One region of the Streptomyces sp. NPDC046716 genome, then DNA from elsewhere that is predicted to be linked to it. Evidence: riboswitches for the same ligand, from Rfam matches in the RefSeq annotation. Region 1 holds a riboswitch; each other region holds the start of a gene.

The links. Region 1 has a riboswitch for cyclic di-AMP ahead of ABZ930_RS18055 (transglycosylase family protein). Riboswitches for the same ligand answer to the same signal wherever they lie in the genome.
Region 2: another riboswitch for cyclic di-AMP. It lies ahead of ABZ930_RS26220 (M23 family metallopeptidase); the one in region 1 lies ahead of ABZ930_RS18055 (transglycosylase family protein).
Region 3: another riboswitch for cyclic di-AMP. It lies ahead of ABZ930_RS39590 (NlpC/P60 family protein); the one in region 1 lies ahead of ABZ930_RS18055 (transglycosylase family protein).
Region 4: another riboswitch for cyclic di-AMP. It lies ahead of ABZ930_RS20355 (M23 family metallopeptidase); the one in region 1 lies ahead of ABZ930_RS18055 (transglycosylase family protein).

Annotation. Positions count from the first base shown of each region.
Region 1 is NZ_JBEYYU010000021.1:100,865-104,682, reverse strand. Features, by position in the region: gene ABZ930_RS18065 (cytochrome P450) at 1-697, opposite strand, end outside; gene ABZ930_RS18060 (transglycosylase family protein) at 1,028-2,032, shown strand; cyclic di-AMP (ydaO/yuaA leader) riboswitch at 2,214-2,371, shown strand; gene ABZ930_RS18055 (transglycosylase family protein) at 2,376-3,077, shown strand; gene eno (phosphopyruvate hydratase) at 3,354-3,818, shown strand, end outside.
Region 2 is NZ_JBEYYU010000038.1:25,796-29,613, forward strand. Features, by position in the region: gene ABZ930_RS26215 (GntR family transcriptional regulator) at 1-288, opposite strand, end outside; gene ABZ930_RS26220 (M23 family metallopeptidase) at 522-1,310, opposite strand; cyclic di-AMP (ydaO/yuaA leader) riboswitch at 1,323-1,482, opposite strand; gene ABZ930_RS26225 (pitrilysin family protein) at 1,736-3,103, opposite strand; gene ABZ930_RS26230 (pitrilysin family protein) at 3,121-3,818, opposite strand, start outside.
Region 3 is NZ_JBEYYU010000100.1:12,470-16,287, reverse strand. Features, by position in the region: gene pcrA (DNA helicase PcrA) at 1-1,944, opposite strand, end outside; cyclic di-AMP (ydaO/yuaA leader) riboswitch at 2,265-2,433, shown strand; gene ABZ930_RS39590 (NlpC/P60 family protein) at 2,441-3,628, shown strand; gene ABZ930_RS39585 (hypothetical protein) at 3,645-3,818, opposite strand, start outside.
Region 4 is NZ_JBEYYU010000025.1:98,367-102,184, reverse strand. Features, by position in the region: gene ABZ930_RS20360 (aldo/keto reductase) at 1-666, opposite strand, end outside; gene ABZ930_RS20355 (M23 family metallopeptidase) at 817-1,851, opposite strand; cyclic di-AMP (ydaO/yuaA leader) riboswitch at 1,863-1,999, opposite strand; gene ABZ930_RS20350 (PP2C family protein-serine/threonine phosphatase) at 2,215-3,324, opposite strand; tRNA gene ABZ930_RS20345 (tRNA-Met) at 3,479-3,552, opposite strand; gene ABZ930_RS20340 (alginate lyase family protein) at 3,600-3,818, opposite strand, start outside.

The DNA.
Region 1 (3,818 bases):
CCACCACTTCGTCCTCGGTGAGGTGCTCGCCGTGGTCGGAGGCGCGGATGAGGCCGGAGATCAGGTCGTCGCCGTCGCCGAGCCGCTTGCGGTGGATGAGGTCGGCGAGATACCGGCGGATCTTCTTCACGGCGCGGGCGACCCCGCCGCGCGGCCCCTTGCCGTGGCGGATCATCATGCCCGCCCAGTCCCGCAGGTCGTCCTGGTCCTCGCGCGGGACGCCGAGCAGGTCGCAGATCGCGTAGATGGGGAGCGGGAAGGCGAACTCGTGGATGAGGTCGGCGCTGCCGCGCGCCGCGAAGCCGTCGATGAGGCCGTCCGTCAGTTCCTGCACGCGCGGCGCGAATTCGGCGACGCGGCGCGGGGTGAACGCCTTGGAGACCAGCCGCCGCAGCCGGGTGTGGTCCGGCGGGTCGATGTTCAGCAGATGGGTCATCAGGCCCGCGCTGCGCTCGCCGGGGATGCCGGTCTTGCTCTTGCCCTGCGCGTCGTCCGCGTGGTGCACCGGGTTCTTGGACAGCCGCTGGTCCGCGAGCGCCTGCCGCGCGTCCGCGTAGCGGGTCACGAGCCAGGCCTCGACGCCGCTGGGCAGCGTGGTGCGGTGCACGGGGGAGTGCTCGCGCAGCCAGGCGTAGGCGGGATACGGATCGGTGGCGAACTCCCAGGTGAAGAGTTCGGGGGCGGGCGCGGTGTTCACATCCCGACCGTACCCGGGGGCGGATGGCGCACGGGCGACGCGTGTGACCGGTGCCACTCGGGGCCGGTGGGGCAGCGCCGTGGGGTGGTTTGTCGTGATCTTGAAATGCCGCGAACTGGACCCATTCGCCGCACAGTTCGCGACCCCTCACAGGTGGTTGAAAACTGACGTTGTGTCAAATCTGTGATGGTGACGTGATCTGCGCTGCATCGACTTGTGACAAGCGTTCGAGTCCCGCTACGTTCACCAGTCATCGCGACACACGCACAACAGGCACCACACGTCCACCCTGTCGCGTGCAGCAGTATCAGTCTCGCGAAAGGCAACCGCATGCTCTCCGGGAACGGCCGACACCGTCGCCCCCGCCAGGCCCCTGCTCTCGTCGTCGCCGCCGGAGTCACCGGCAGCGCCATCGCGATCCCGCTGCTCGGCGCGACGGGCGCGAGTGCGGCGACCGCCACCACGTGGGACAACGTCGCCGCGTGCGAGAGCGGCGGGCAGTGGAGCCTGGACTCGGGCGACGGCTACTACGGCGGCCTGCAGTTCTCGCAGGAGGTCTGGGAGCAGTACGGCGGGCTCGACTACGCCCCGCGGGCCGACCAGGCCAGCCGCTCGCAGCAGATAGCCGTCGCCGAGAAGGTCCTCGACGACAAGGGGCCGGGCGCCTGGCCGGGCTGCTCGACGACGGCGGGGCTCGTCCAGGGCGACGGCTCGGCGGACGTCGACCCGGGTGCCAGTGCCTCCCCGCAGCCGTCGGACACGGCCGGCTCGTCGGACAAGGGCGCGGACGCCGACACGGACTCCGACTCCGGCGACGACTCGGGTTCGGACTCGGACTCGGGAGAGAAGAGTCACGACGAGTCCGGCACATCGGACAAGTCGTCGGCCGACGCCTCGGACGAAGCGACGGCCGAGGCGTCCGACGGACCGTCAGCCGACAGCTCCGCCGATACCTCGGGTAACGGCAAGGAGGGCGGGGTGAGCGGCGACGCGACGACCCCGTCCGCCACGGAGTCGGGCTCCCCGTCCGTCGCCGACTCGGCGTCCTCCGGCGAGGATTCGGCCCGTGGCCGCCACCGGGGCGACCGCGCCGACGACGACGGCGCCGACTCCCGTACGGGGGACGGCCGGCACGCCTCCCGGGCCGACCAGCGTGACGGCGAGGCCTATGTGGTCCGCTCGGGTGACAACCTCTGGGACATCGCCGACGCCCATGACGTGCAAGGCGGGTGGGCCGCGCTCTACGACGCGAACAAGAAGACGGTCGGCACCGACCCCGACCTCATCCTTCCTGGTCAGAGTCTGGATCTTGGGCTCGAATCGGTCGAAAAGTAGCGGGAGTTACGGGGTCTTTGAGGCTTGTATGTCCACTTTTGTTCGAGTGAGACATGAGTCTCAAAGACCCTGATCGTCTTTGAAATCGGACGGATCGACTGCTTACGGTCGTGACCGCTCGCCACAGCGGGCCCCGCCGGACGTCACGCCGAATCCTGCCAACGTCCGTACGGGAACAGTCGACGCGTCAGCGCCGTAGGCAGGAGCGGGGGACCCAGGTAAGCCGCCGTCGAGGGAGACCGAGACGGCTTGGGGTTAAGTCGCGCACAAGGATGCGCGGCCGGGCACTCACTGGCCCGAACCCGACAGCTCACCTCGTAGGCGTCGGTGAGGGGATCTCTCCATGCTGCTTTCCAGCAAGGGCAAGCACCGCCGCCCGTCCAAGGCAGTCCGTGTCGCCACCCTCGCGGGTGTCGCCGGTGCCGCCGTCGCCGTCCCGCTGATGGGCGCCACCTCCGCCTCCGCCGCCTCCACCTCCGAGTGGGACCAGGTCGCGCAGTGCGAGTCCGGTGGCAACTGGTCGATCAACACGGGCAACGGCTACTCCGGTGGCCTCCAGTTCTCGCCGTCCACCTGGGCGGCCTACGGCGGCACGCAGTACGCGTCCTCCGCCGCCGGTGCCTCCAAGGCCCAGCAGATCTCGGTCGCCGAGAAGGTCCTCGCCTCGCAGGGCAAGGGCGCCTGGCCGAGCTGCGGTGTGGGCCTCTCCGGCGCCTCCACGGGCAACTCCGCCCCGGCCGCCGAGCAGGACACCCAGCAGTCGCAGCCGCAGCAGAGCCGGCCGCAGCAGCAGGAGCAGAAGTCGACCGAGCAGCACACCGACTCGTCGGCCGCCTCCCGCTCGCAGTCCCGTGACACCGTCACCACCCCGACCGGCCAGAAGGTCGAGAAGGGCGACGGCGAGTACAAGGTGAAGACCGGCGACACCCTGAGCAAGATCGCCGACGCCCACGGCACGAACTGGCAGAAGGTGTTCAAGCTCAACAAGGACATCGTCAAGGACGCCGACCTGATCTTCCCGGGCCAGCAGCTCCACCTGAAGTAAGCAGCACCCCGCGGGAGCGCCACGGGCCCGGCATCGGCGGACGCCGAGCCCCCGCCGCACCCCCGTCCCCACCCCCAGTGGGCCGCTCACCTGAGCAGCCCCCGCCCCATGCAGTGGGCGGGGGCTGCTGTCTTTGTTCCATTAAGAAACATTTCGCTCCGGGCTTTGTCCACGAGCCGGGCGGTCGGCTGGCCGATGCCCCGGAGCCGGTTAGGCTCAGTGGGTCGGGACCGAACCATCCGGCCCCGCACAGTCCGCGTCACATCCCAGAAGGAGATGCTCGTGCCGTCCATCGACGTCGTCGTAGCCCGGGAAATCCTGGACTCCCGAGGCAACCCCACGGTCGAGGTCGAGGTCGGCCTCGACGACGGCAGCACGGGTCGTGCTGCTGTTCCGTCCGGCGCCTCCACCGGAGCCTTCGAGGCCATCGAACTCCGCGACGGTGACCCCAACCGTTACCTCGGCAAGGGCGTCGAGAAGGCCGTCCTCGCCGTCATCGAGCAGATCGGCCCGGAGCTCGTCGGCTACGACGCCACCGAGCAGCGCCTGATCGACCAGGCGATGTTCGACCTGGACGCCACGGACAACAAGGGCTCGCTCGGCGCCAACGCCATCCTCGGCGTCTCGCTCGCCGTCGCGCACGCCGCCTCCGAGGCCAGCGACCTGCCGCTGTTCCGCTACCTCGGCGGTCCGAACGCGCACCTGCTGCCCGTCCCGATGATGAACATCCTCAACGGTGGG
Region 2 (3,818 bases), on a different contig from region 1:
GCGACGCTGGGCCGCGCGGGCCGCCCCCAGCGGTTCGAGCAGCATGCGGATCTCCAGGAGGTCGGCGGCCTCCTGCTCGGTCGGCTCGGCGACGCACGCGCCCGCGTGCCGGCGCGTGACGACGAACCCTTCCGCCTCCAGGGTGCGCAGCGCCTCACGGACCGGGACGCGCGAGACGCCGTAGCGTCGCGCGAGCAGTTCCTCGGTGAGCCTGCCGCCGCGCTCGTAGACACCCGCGACGATGTCGTCGCGGATCGCCGTGCATACCGAGTGCGCGGGAATGCGCATGACCCGACCTCCGCCTTAATCCCCGCGAAACGCGGTCGATTGACGCCCGTACAAGCGCGATTGACCTCCGGTCAGCGCGCTTGCCCGATGACTCTATTCCACCGCGCTTGAATTTCCGACGGGAGGCCGTAATCCAGGGATATTTTTTGGCCACCGGCGGGTCGATCGGGACAGGCAACGCGAAAGCCCCGGCTCGGTGAGCCGGGGCTTTCGGGCGATGAGGCGGAGCCGCGTCAGACGTTCACGCCGTGCGAGCGCAGGTACGCGACGGGGTCGATGTCCGAACCGTAGTCGGGGCCGGTGCGGGCCTCGAAGTGGAGGTGCGGGCCCGTCACGTTGCCGGTGGCGCCCGAGAGGGCTATCTGCTGGCCCGGGGTGACCGACTGCCCGACGGAGACTCCGATGGACGACAGGTGACCGTACTGGGTGTACGTACCGTCGTTCATCTTGATGACGATGTTGTTGCCGTAGGCGCCGCCCCAGCCGGCCTCGACGACGGTGCCGGAGCCCACGGCGTGCACCGCGGTGCCGCTGGCGGCGTGGAAGTCGATGCCCGTGTGGCTGCCGGAGGACCACAGGCCGCTGCTGGCCTTGTAGGCGGTGGAGACGTACGAGCCGGAGATGGGCGCCACGAAGGAGTTGAGGCGCTTGCGCTCGGCCTCACGGGCGGCGCGCTCCTTGGCCTCGCGCTCCTTCTTGGCCTTCTCCTCGGCCTTGCGCTTGGCCTCCTCGGCCCGCTTCTTGGCCTCGGCCTCCGCCTTCTTCTTCGCGGCGGCCGCGTCGGCGGCCTTCTGCTGGGCGGCGGCCTGGGCGTCGATCTGGTCGGCGAGGGAGTCGCCGATGGAGATGGCCTGCGTCAGGTTGTTCTGCTCCGGGGCCGCGGTGTCCGCGGCGAGCGCCGGAGCGGCGAGGCCACCGACGACACCGGTCGTGGTGAGCGCGGCGACACTCGCGACCTGCGCGGTGGTACGCGTGATGCGGCTCGGACGACGGTGCTTCCCGGTGGCACGGGTGAACGCCATGTGGAGGCTGATCCTTTCCTTCCCTCTCGCCTACCGGGTTAGCTGACGGGTTCGGAGCAGGAAGGTCTCCTACGGGCCTCTCCTTGCGGGAGGAGCCCGATTCACCCCAGGGACTGCGGTGGGTCCCCGGCTCCCCTGGCTCGCGCCATGGGGGACTCGGCGATGACTGTCCGGTGACGCGGGCGCGGCACTGGTGCGGCGGACAGCCGGACCGACGCTAAGCGGGACATCTTTTAATCAACAAACGGATCCCGGCTTTTGTCGCGCATGCCACAGGGCAGACAGGCAACCTCCGCACCATTTCGGACATTTACGAAGCGCGGCGATCGCTTTTGCGCACGTGAGGGACATCACGGACACGACCGAGCCCCGGTGCCCTCGCGGGTCACCGGGGCTCCGGGGCGGTGCGCTCGGGAGCCTCCCGATCAGCCGGTGACCACCGTCACCTCACCGATGCCGAGTGCCTTGACCGGCTCCTCGATCTGCGCGGCGTCCCCCACGAGGATCGTGACCAGACGGTCCGCCGGGAAGGCGTTCACGACCGCCGCCGTGGCCTCCACCGTGCCCGTCTCGGCGAGTTGGCGGTACAGGCGGGCCTGGAAGTCGTCGGGCAGGTGCTGCTCGACCTGGTCGGCGAGGGTGCCCGCGACGTTCGCCGCGGTCTCGAACTTGAGCGGGGCCACGCCCACCAGGTTCTGCACGGCCGTGTCCCGCTCGGCGTCGGTGAGGCCCTCCGCGGCCAGCGTGCGCAGGACCTGCCACAGGTCGTCGAGCGCCGGGCCGGTGTTCGGGGTGTCCACGGAACCGCTGATGGCGAGCATCGCGGCGCCCGTCCCGTCCGGCGCCGAGCGCAGCACCTGGGCGAAGGACCGCACCCCGTAGGTGTAGCCCTTCTCCTCGCGCAGGACCCGGTCCAGGCGCGAGGTGAGGGTGCCGCCGAGGCAGTACGTGCCGAGGATCTGCGCGGCCCACACCCGGTCGTGCTTGTCGGGTCCGATGCGGCCGATCAGCAGCTGCGTCTGCACGGCGCCCGGGCGGTCCACGATGACGACGCGGCCGGTGTCGTCGGCCGTGACGGGCGGCACGGGGCGCGCCTGCGCGGTGTTCCCGGTCCAGGCGCCGAGCGTGTCGGCGAGCAGGCCGTCGAGGTCGACGCCGGTGAGGTCGCCCACCACCACGGCGGTGGCGGTGGCGGGGCGTACGTGCTTCTCGTAGAAGGCGCGCACGGCCGCCGCGTCGATGGCCGCGACGGTCTCCTCGGTGCCCTGGCGCGGGCGCGACATGCGCGCGTCGGCCGGGAAGAGCTGCCTGGAGAGCTCCTTGGCGGCGCGGCGGGCCGGGCTGGCGCTCTCGTGCGGGATCTCGTCGAGGCGGTTGGCCACCAGACGCTCGATCTCGCTGTCGTCGAAGGCGGGCGCCCGCAGGGCGTCGGCCAGCAGGGCGAGTCCCTTGGGGAGCCGGGAGACGGGCACTTCGAGCGAGACCCGGACGCCGGGATGGTCGGCGTGCGCGTCCATGGTGGCGCCGGCCCGCTCCAGTTCGGCCGCGAACTCCTCGGCGGAGTGCTTGTCGGTGCCCTCGTTGAAGGCCCGCGCCATGATCGTGGCGACGCCGTCGAGGCCCTGGGGCTCGGCCTCCAGGGGCGCCTCCAGGTTGACCTCCACGGCGACGACCTGCTGGCCGGGGCGGTGGCAGTGCAGGACGGTGAGGCCGTTGTCCAGCGCGCCGCGCTGCGGGGCGGGGAACGCCCACGGCCTGGCCTCGCCGGGCTGCGGCTGCGGGTGGAAGTCCATGCTCGCGAGCTGCTCGGTCACTGGCCCGCCTCCTCGTCGTTCGCTGCGGTCTCGTCGTCGGCCTCGGCGGGGGCCGTGGGCTCGTACACCAGGACCGCGCGGTTGTCGGGCCGCAGGCGCGCCTCGGCGATCTCCCGGACCTCCTCGGCGGTCACGTCGAGGACGCGCCGCACGGCGGTGAGGGCGAGCTGCGGGTCGCCGAACAGCACGGCGTAGCGGCACAGCTCGTCGGCGCGGCCCGCCACGGTGCCGAGCCGGTCCAGCCACTCGCGCTCCAACTGGGCCTGCGCGCGCTCCATTTCCTCGGGGCTCGGGCCCTCCTCGGCGAACCGGGCCAGCTCCTCGTCGACGGCAGCCTCGATGACGGGCACCTCGACGTCGCCGGACGTCTTCACGTCCAGCCAGCCGAGGCAGGGCGCTCCGGCGAGCCGCAGCAGGCCGAAGCCGGCGGCGACCGCGGTGCGGTCCCGGCGGACGAGACGGTTGTACAGCCGCGAGGACTCGCCGCCGCCGAGCACGGTCAGGGCGAGGTCGGCGGCGTCGCACGCGCGCGTGCCGTCCGCGGGGAGCCGGTAGGCGGCCATCAGGGCGCGGGCCGGCACCTCCTCCTCGACGACCTCGCGCAGCTGCTCGCCGATGACCTCGGGCAGGGCGCCGTCGCGCGGGGCCGGCTTGCCGTCGTGGCCGGGGATGGAGCCGAAGTACTTGTCGATCC
Region 3 (3,818 bases), on a different contig from region 1:
GCCGCTGCCGTCCTCGTCCTCGTCGGGAATCTGGTCGGAGTCCGCGACGAGGGCGACCCGCTCCAGGAAGTCGGAGAGCGTGCCGCCGGAGACCGGGGCCTCTACGCCGTCCTCCTGCGCGCCGTCCTCCTGCGTGCCCTCGTCCGGCGCGGCGGCCGAGTCCTGCTCGAACTCCAGCGCCACGGCGGCGAGTTCCTGGAGGTTCTCGATGCGGGTCTCGTCCTGCGGGTCGGTGGAGGCCTGGAGTTCCGCGAGGTAGCCGGTGCGCTCCAGGACCGCTTCCAGGACCGTCGCCGGGCCCGCGCCCGACTCGACGATCGTGCGCAGGTCCTCCATGAGCGTGTTGAACCGCTTCACCGCGTTCGTCGAGCGGGCCGCCATGCCGTACGCCTCGTCGACGCGACGCAGCGCCTGCGGGAACGAGATCTTCTCGCGCTGCGACAGCGCGTCGATCATCGCCTCGGCGCGGTCGCCGATGCCGCGCTTCGGCACGTTCAGGATCCGGCGCAGCGGGACGGAGTCCTCCGGGTTGGAGAGCACCCGCAGATAGGCCAGGACGTCCCTGACCTCCTTGCGCTCGTAGAAGCGGACGCCGCCGACGACCTTGTACGGCAGTCCTACGCGGATGAAGACCTCTTCGAAGACACGGGACTGCGCGTTCGTCCGGTAGAAGACCGCGACGTCGCCGGACTGGGCGTCGCCCGCGTCCGTGAGGCGGTCGATCTCGTCGGCGATGAACTGGGCCTCGTCGTGCTCGGTGTCCGCGACGTAGCCGGTGATCTGGGCGCCCGCTCCCGCGTTCGTCCACAGGTTCTTGGGGCGGCGGGACTCGTTGCGCTCGATGACCGCGTTCGCCGCCGAGAGGATCGTCTGCGTGGAGCGGTAGTTCTGCTCCAGCATGATCGTCGTCGCGTTCGGATAGTCCTCCTCGAAGTCGAGGATGTTGCGGATCGTGGCGCCGCGGAAGGCGTAGATCGACTGGTCGGCGTCACCGACGACGCACAGCTCGGCCGGGTCCGCGCCCTCGCCGTCCGCCGGGCCCACCAGCTCCTTCACCAGCGCGTACTGCGCGTGGTTGGTGTCCTGGTACTCGTCGACCATGACGTGGCGGAAGCGGCGGTGGTAGTACTCGGCGACGTCCGGGAACGCGCGCAGCAGATTGACCGTCGTCATGATCAGGTCGTCGAAGTCCAGCGCGTTCGCCTCGCGGAGGCGGGACTGGTACATCGCGTAGGCCTGGGCGAGGGTCTTCTCGAAGCCGTCGGCGGCCTGGCCCGCGAAGTCCTCCTCGTCGATCAGCTCGTTCTTCAGGTTGCTGATCTTGGCGCTGAAGGACTTCGGCGGGAACTTCTTCGGGTCCAGATCCAGGTCACGGCAGACCAGGGCCATGAGGCGCTTGCTGTCGGCGGCGTCGTAGATCGAGAAGGAGGACGTGAAGCCCAGCTTCTTGCTCTCGCGGCGCAGGATCCGCACGCACGCGCTGTGGAAGGTGGACACCCACATCGCGTTCGCCCGGGGTCCGACGAGGGCCTCGACGCGCTCCTTCATCTCGCCCGCGGCCTTGTTCGTGAACGTGATCGCGAGGATCTGGCCCGGGTGGGCGCCGCGCTCGGCGAGCAGGTACGCGATGCGGTGCGTCAGGACGCGGGTCTTGCCGGAGCCGGCGCCCGCGACGATGAGCAGGGGCGAGCCGCCGTGGACGACGGCCGCGCGCTGATTCTCGTTCAACCCGTCGAGCAGGGATTCCGGATCCACCGCCGGGCGCGGGGCGCCGTCGCGGTAGTACGCGTCCCTGGCCGGGGGCACGTCGAACTTCCCGCCGAACAGATCGTCCGGGATCGGCTCCGGCGCGCTGTCGTCGACGGGGTCCTCGGGCGGCGGCGGGGGCTGCTCCGCGCCGCTCTGGAGGCTGGCCAGGAAACTGTCGTCAAAGAGGCTGCTCATCGCCGTACGAGTCTAGGCCGCCCCACTGACAGACCGCCGCCGCCTTTGCGATACCGGGGTTCCGCCGCCCCGTGGGGACCGGGCGCGGCGCGTTCCGCATGACGCAGATCACTCGGCCGCGCCCCCTGCCGTCACATCGGCACACAGCCGGATAAAGCGATCGCGAAACCGCCTCCCGGCGCCTCTCCGATCCCCCACCCGCACCAAGGTCACGAAAATGTATCGGGCATATCGCACATCAACCTTCACAGCAGCAACACGAGTTGGCTACGGTGCTGCGCGGGCAGCCCGTCCCCCCGTCCGCGGTCGTCGCGGCGAGCGGGCAGCCCCCGCCGAGTTCCGTACGCCGCGAGGCAGGGAGCCGGGGACCCACCGACCTTGGGGTGAATCGGCTCGGCCGCCCGGCAGCACGGGGCGGCGGACCGTAGGGCAACCTTCCGCAGGCCCGAACCCGACAGCTAACCCGGTAGGCGGATGACGGAAGGAGTCGCCAGCCTTGGCGTCGCACCGCAAGCCGCGCAATCGCTCCCGACTCGCCGGCGGTCTTCGCACGACCCCGGCGATCGGCATCACGACCGCCGCCCTCACCTCCGTCGCCCTGCTCTCGCAGACGGCGCAGGCCGCCCCCGCGCAGCCGGACCGGCCGAGCCTGGAGGAGGTGCAGAAGAAGGTCGACACCCTGTACCGCCAGGCCGAGGTCGCCACGCAGAAGTACAACGCGGCCAAGGAGCAGACCGCCGGCAAGAAGAAGCAGGTCGACCGGCTTCTCGACGACATCGCGCAGCGCACCGAGAAGATGAACAAGGCCCGCCACGAGCTGGGCCGGTTCGCCGCCGAGCAGTACCGCTCGGGCGGGATGAGCAACACCGCGACGATGTTCCTCGCCGACAACCCCGAGGACTACTTCGCGCAGGACCAGCTGCTCAGCCGGATGACGAACGAGCAGAAGAAGGCCGTCGACGACTTCCAGGACGAGCAGCGCAAGACCGCGAAGAAGCGCACCGAGGCCCAGGAGAACCTGCGGCAGCTCTCCACTTCCCAGGACGATCTGCAGAGCTCCAAGCAGGCCGTGCAGACGAAGCTGGCGGACGCCCGTCAGCTGCTGTCGAAGCTGACCGCCGAGGAGAAGGCGCGGCTCGCGCGGATCGCGAAGGCCAAGGAGGAGGCGGCCCGCAAGAAGGCCGCCGAGCTGGCCCAGAAGCAGAAGGAGGCCGAGGAGGCCAAGCGCAAGGAGGCCGAGGAGAAGGCGGCCCAGGAGGGATCGTCCGGCTCCGGCTCGACCGGCTCGGGTTCGTCGGGCTCGGGTTCGTCCTCGTCCGGCTACGCCGCCAAGGCCGCCCAGGCCCTCGCCTTCGCCAAGGCCCAGGAGGGCAAGCCGTACGTGTGGGGCGCCACCGGCCCCGACTCCTACGACTGCTCAGGGCTGACCCAGGCCGCCTGGAAGGCCGCCGGGATCACGCTGCCGCGCACCACCTGGGACCAGGTGGAGGTCGGCACGACGGTCTCGCTCTCCGACATCCAGCCGGGTGACCTGGTGTTCTTCTACGACGACATCAGCCACGTCGGCCTCTACCTCGGCGACGGGATGATGATCCACGCCCCGAAGCCGGGCGCGTACGTGCGCGAGGAGTCCATCTACTACGACGGCACCTCGTCGATCCACAGCGTGGTGCGCCCGGCCTGACGGACGCCGGACCGGATCAGGTCCAGAGCACCGCGATGAAGATGTTCGCGACGGTGAGCGCGCCGACCGTCGCGAACAGCCCCTTCTCGGCCTTCTCCTCGTCCCGCTTCACATAGACGATGCCGAGGATCACGATCAGGATCGCCAGCTTCACGCCGATCTTGATGTTGTTGACGGTGTTGTCGTCGGC
Region 4 (3,818 bases), on a different contig from region 1:
GGTCAGGAAGCCGGAGGCCAGCGCCCAGTACGGGGCCGCGCCCAGGCCCGCGCGCGAGGCGATGTCCTGCCGGGCGCCCTCGTAGGTGTCGCGCGAGACGAGGTTGTAGTGCGGCTGGATGGCCACGTAGCGGGCCAGCCCCTCGCGGTCGGAGAAGTCCAGGGACTCCTGGAGGCGCTCCGGCGAGATGTTGGAGACGGCGATGTGGCGGACCTTGCCGGCCCGCACCAGCTCGTCGAGCGCGCCGATGATCTCCTCGACCGGGATCGTCTCGTCGTCGTCGAAGTGCGTGTAGTAGAGGTCGATGTAGTCGGTGTCGAGGCGGCGCAGCGAGGCGTCGGCGGCGGCCTTGATGTTGTCGCCGCGCAGGCCCTGGAACTCGGGGTGGCGGCCGACCTTGGTGGCGATGACGACGTCGTCGCGGCGGCCGCGGGCCTTGGCCCACCTGCCGATGAGGGTCTCGGACTCGCCGCCCTTGTTGCCCGGCGCCCAGGCCGAGTAGGAGTCGGCGGTGTCGATGAAGTTGCCGCCGCCCGCGACATAGGCGTCGAGCACCTCGAAGCTCGCGGCCTCGTCGGCGGAGAAGCCGAAGACATTGCCGCCGAGGCAGAGCGGGAAGACATCGAGGCCGGAGGAGCCGAGGGGGCGCAGTACGGAAGAAGTCATGCTCCAGTTCAACACCCCTCCGGAGCACGGCATTCCACGTATCCGGCGGTACGCGCCCCAAGGGCAGGCAAAACCGGCGGCCCTGGCGTCGGGGGGTTGCCGCCAGGACCGCCGGAGTTCAGGATGCGAACGGACCGGCCGGCCGGCTTCTCAGGGGGTCAGGCCCCGCTCGCGCAGCCATGCGGCCGGGTCGATGCCGGTGGCGTCCCCGCCCGGGTGGACCTCCAGGTGGAGGTGGGGTCCGGTGACATTGCCGGTGGCGCCCACGCGGCCGATGACATCGCCGGTGGTGACCTTCTGGCCCGCGCTGACGTTGAGCGACGACTGGTGGCAGAACCACAGCTCGGTGCCGTCGTCGAGGGTGATGATCGTGCGGTAGCCGTACGCGCCCGCCCAGCCGGCCTCCGTGACGGTGCCGGAGTGGACCGCGTAGATCGGGGTACCCGTGGAAGCGGCGAAGTCCAGGCCCGTGTGATAGCCGGAGGACCACATGGCGCCGGGCTGCCCGAAGGTGCCGGTGATCGTGTAGGAGGCGACGGGGAGCTTGTAGCTCTTGGCCAGCTTGGCGAGGCGCTCGGCCTCGGCCTTCTTCTTGGCCTCCTCCTCCGCCTTCTTCTTCTCGGCGGCGGCCTTCTTGTCTGCCGCCTCCTTCTTGGCGACGGCCTCGTCGGCGGCCTTCTTGGCGGCGGCCTCCTCGGCCTCCTTCTTCGCGGCGGCGTCGGCGGCGTCCTGCTGGGTCTCGGCCTGGGCCAGGATCCGGGTGCGCAGCGCCTCGCCCGCGTCCGACGTGCCGCTGCCGACCGTGGTGAGCGGGGCGGCGACCGTGGAGTCGGAGCTGTCGGAGCCGTCGGATATGAGCGCGCCGACGCCGGGCAGCGACTTGGCCGCGGGCAGCGAGTCCTTCACCGCCGACAGGTCGGGCATGGAGATGTGGACGGCGGGCTTGCCGCCCTGCGCGGTGGCGATGCCGCCCGCGCCGACGGCGGCGATCACGCCGACGCCCAGAACGGTGGAGCTGCGCGCGAGTCCTCCGCGCTGCCGGGCCACGCGGTGCCGGCCGCGGACGGGGCGGACGGACTCCTCGGTGGGGTTCCACTCCTCCCAGCTCTCCGGCTGGGGGCCGAACGCTTCGTTCGACGGGTCCTTCAGTGAGGAGAACTCGGGGGCAGGCCGGTTCGACGCCACGGGGGCGCTCTCCTTTCCTTCCTTCTCGCCTACCGGGTTAGCTGACGGGTTCGGAGCAGGAAGGTCTCCTACGAGCACCCAAAGATGCCCGATTCACCCCAAGTTGGTGGTTCCCCGGCTCCCTTGCGGGATTAAGCGCGTGCGCGCGGAGCCGTCGCTGGTGACGGCTGGGACGACCGCGCTGCGTTATCGAACGTTAATAGACAGCCGACAGTAATTCCAAGCTGTTCCTACTGATCGTTCACGTCTTTGGCCAGGATTTAACGGGTCAAGGCCGGTCGGAACGGGTCGACTTGACCGATGCTGTGAACCGGCCACTTCTCTGACGGTTCGTCAATTGTTATCCGGAACATCTGCGGAGAGTCACGGCCGCCGCACCGCGAGGAGCGCCATGTCGTCCGTCGCGCCGCCACCGGTGTGCGCGCGCACCTCCCCGGCGAGGGCCAGCAGCAGCTCCTCGGGCCCGGGGAAGATCCGCCCGGCCAGCCGGGCCGCCGGATCGTAGAAGACGCCCGCGGCGTCGCGCGCCTCGGAGAGCCCGTCGGTGTAGAGCAGCAGCGTGGTCCCGGCGGGGAACTCGGCCTCGACGACCCGGTCAGGCCAGCTCCCGAGCTCCCCCATGCCGAGCGGCAGCGCCCCCACCCCGTCGACGACGGGGATCATCCGGACGGTGCCGTCGTCCAGCAGCAGGATCGGCTCGGGATGGCCGCGGTTGACGATGCGGACGCGGTGCTCGCCGTGCGGGATCTCGGCGAGCACGGCGGTGGTGAAGCCCTCGAAGTCGTCGATGCCGTCCCGCCGGGTGCCCTCGCGGGCCAGCGCCCGCTCCAGGCGCAGGGCGACCGCCTCCAGGCTGCCCTCCTGCTCGGCGGCCTCCCGGAACGCCCCGATGACGACGGCGACGGCGGAGACCGCGCCCATGCCCTTGCCGCGCACGTCACCGACGATGATGCGGACCCCGTGCGGGGTGTCCTGGACGGCGTACAGGTCACCGCCGATGAAGGCGCCGGCCTGCGCGGCCTCGTAGCGCGCGGCGATGGCGAGACCGGCGATCCGGTCGGCCGGTTCGGGCAGTACGGCGAACTGGGCGGCCTGCGCGATCCGCCGGGCGGAGTCCAGCTGCTCGTTGCTGCGCCGCACGATCTGGTTGATGAAGCAGGCGAGCACGCAGACGGTGGCCACGGTGGTCATCTCGGTGACGATGTCGGTGCCGACCCGGTGCGTGTATCTGAAGTGGACGACGAGGATGGCGAGGACCGATCCGAGCCCGGCCAGGATCGTGCTGCGCAGCGGGAAGAACGGGGCGGCTACCAACGGTGCGGCGCTGAACAGCGGGGCGCCGGAGAAGCCGGAGGGGGTGACGTACTCGTACAGGGCGCCGCCGAGGATCAGCAGGACCGGCAGCGCCCGCAGGAACCACCGGGTGCCGGCGGCGTCCGCCACCGATCTGTGCCGCCCTCCGCGCTTCCCCACCGTTGGTCTCCTGCCACGTCCGCGCCCGGTTTCCGGCGTCTCGTCAAGGGTTCCCGGGGAGGGCGGCCGCGGCGACCTGGTGTGGGCCGTACGGGGGACGCCCGCGCAAAAGCCGAGGCCGGAATCTCTGGGAGATTCCGGCCTCGGCTGTCAGTAGCGGGGACAGGATTTGAACCTGCGACCTCTGGGTTATGAGCCCAGCGAGCTACCGAGCTGCTCCACCCCGCGTCGGTGAACCTGACTCTACGCCATCGGGGGGAGAGAACGCGAATCCGTCAGGCGGCGGTGGCGTGGGTCAGGGTTTCCCAGGCCACGAAGAGGTCGTCGGTTCCCTCCGGCCGCTCCTTGCGGGTCAGCTTCTCGGTCTGCGGAAGTTCCATCTTCAGGCGGCCGCGCAGATGGCTGAGGCCGACCTCGGTGTCGGGCCCCATGTCGCGCTGCACCTTGCCGCCGCACAGCCAGGACGGGGCGGCGGCGCCGAGCTGGTACTTGGA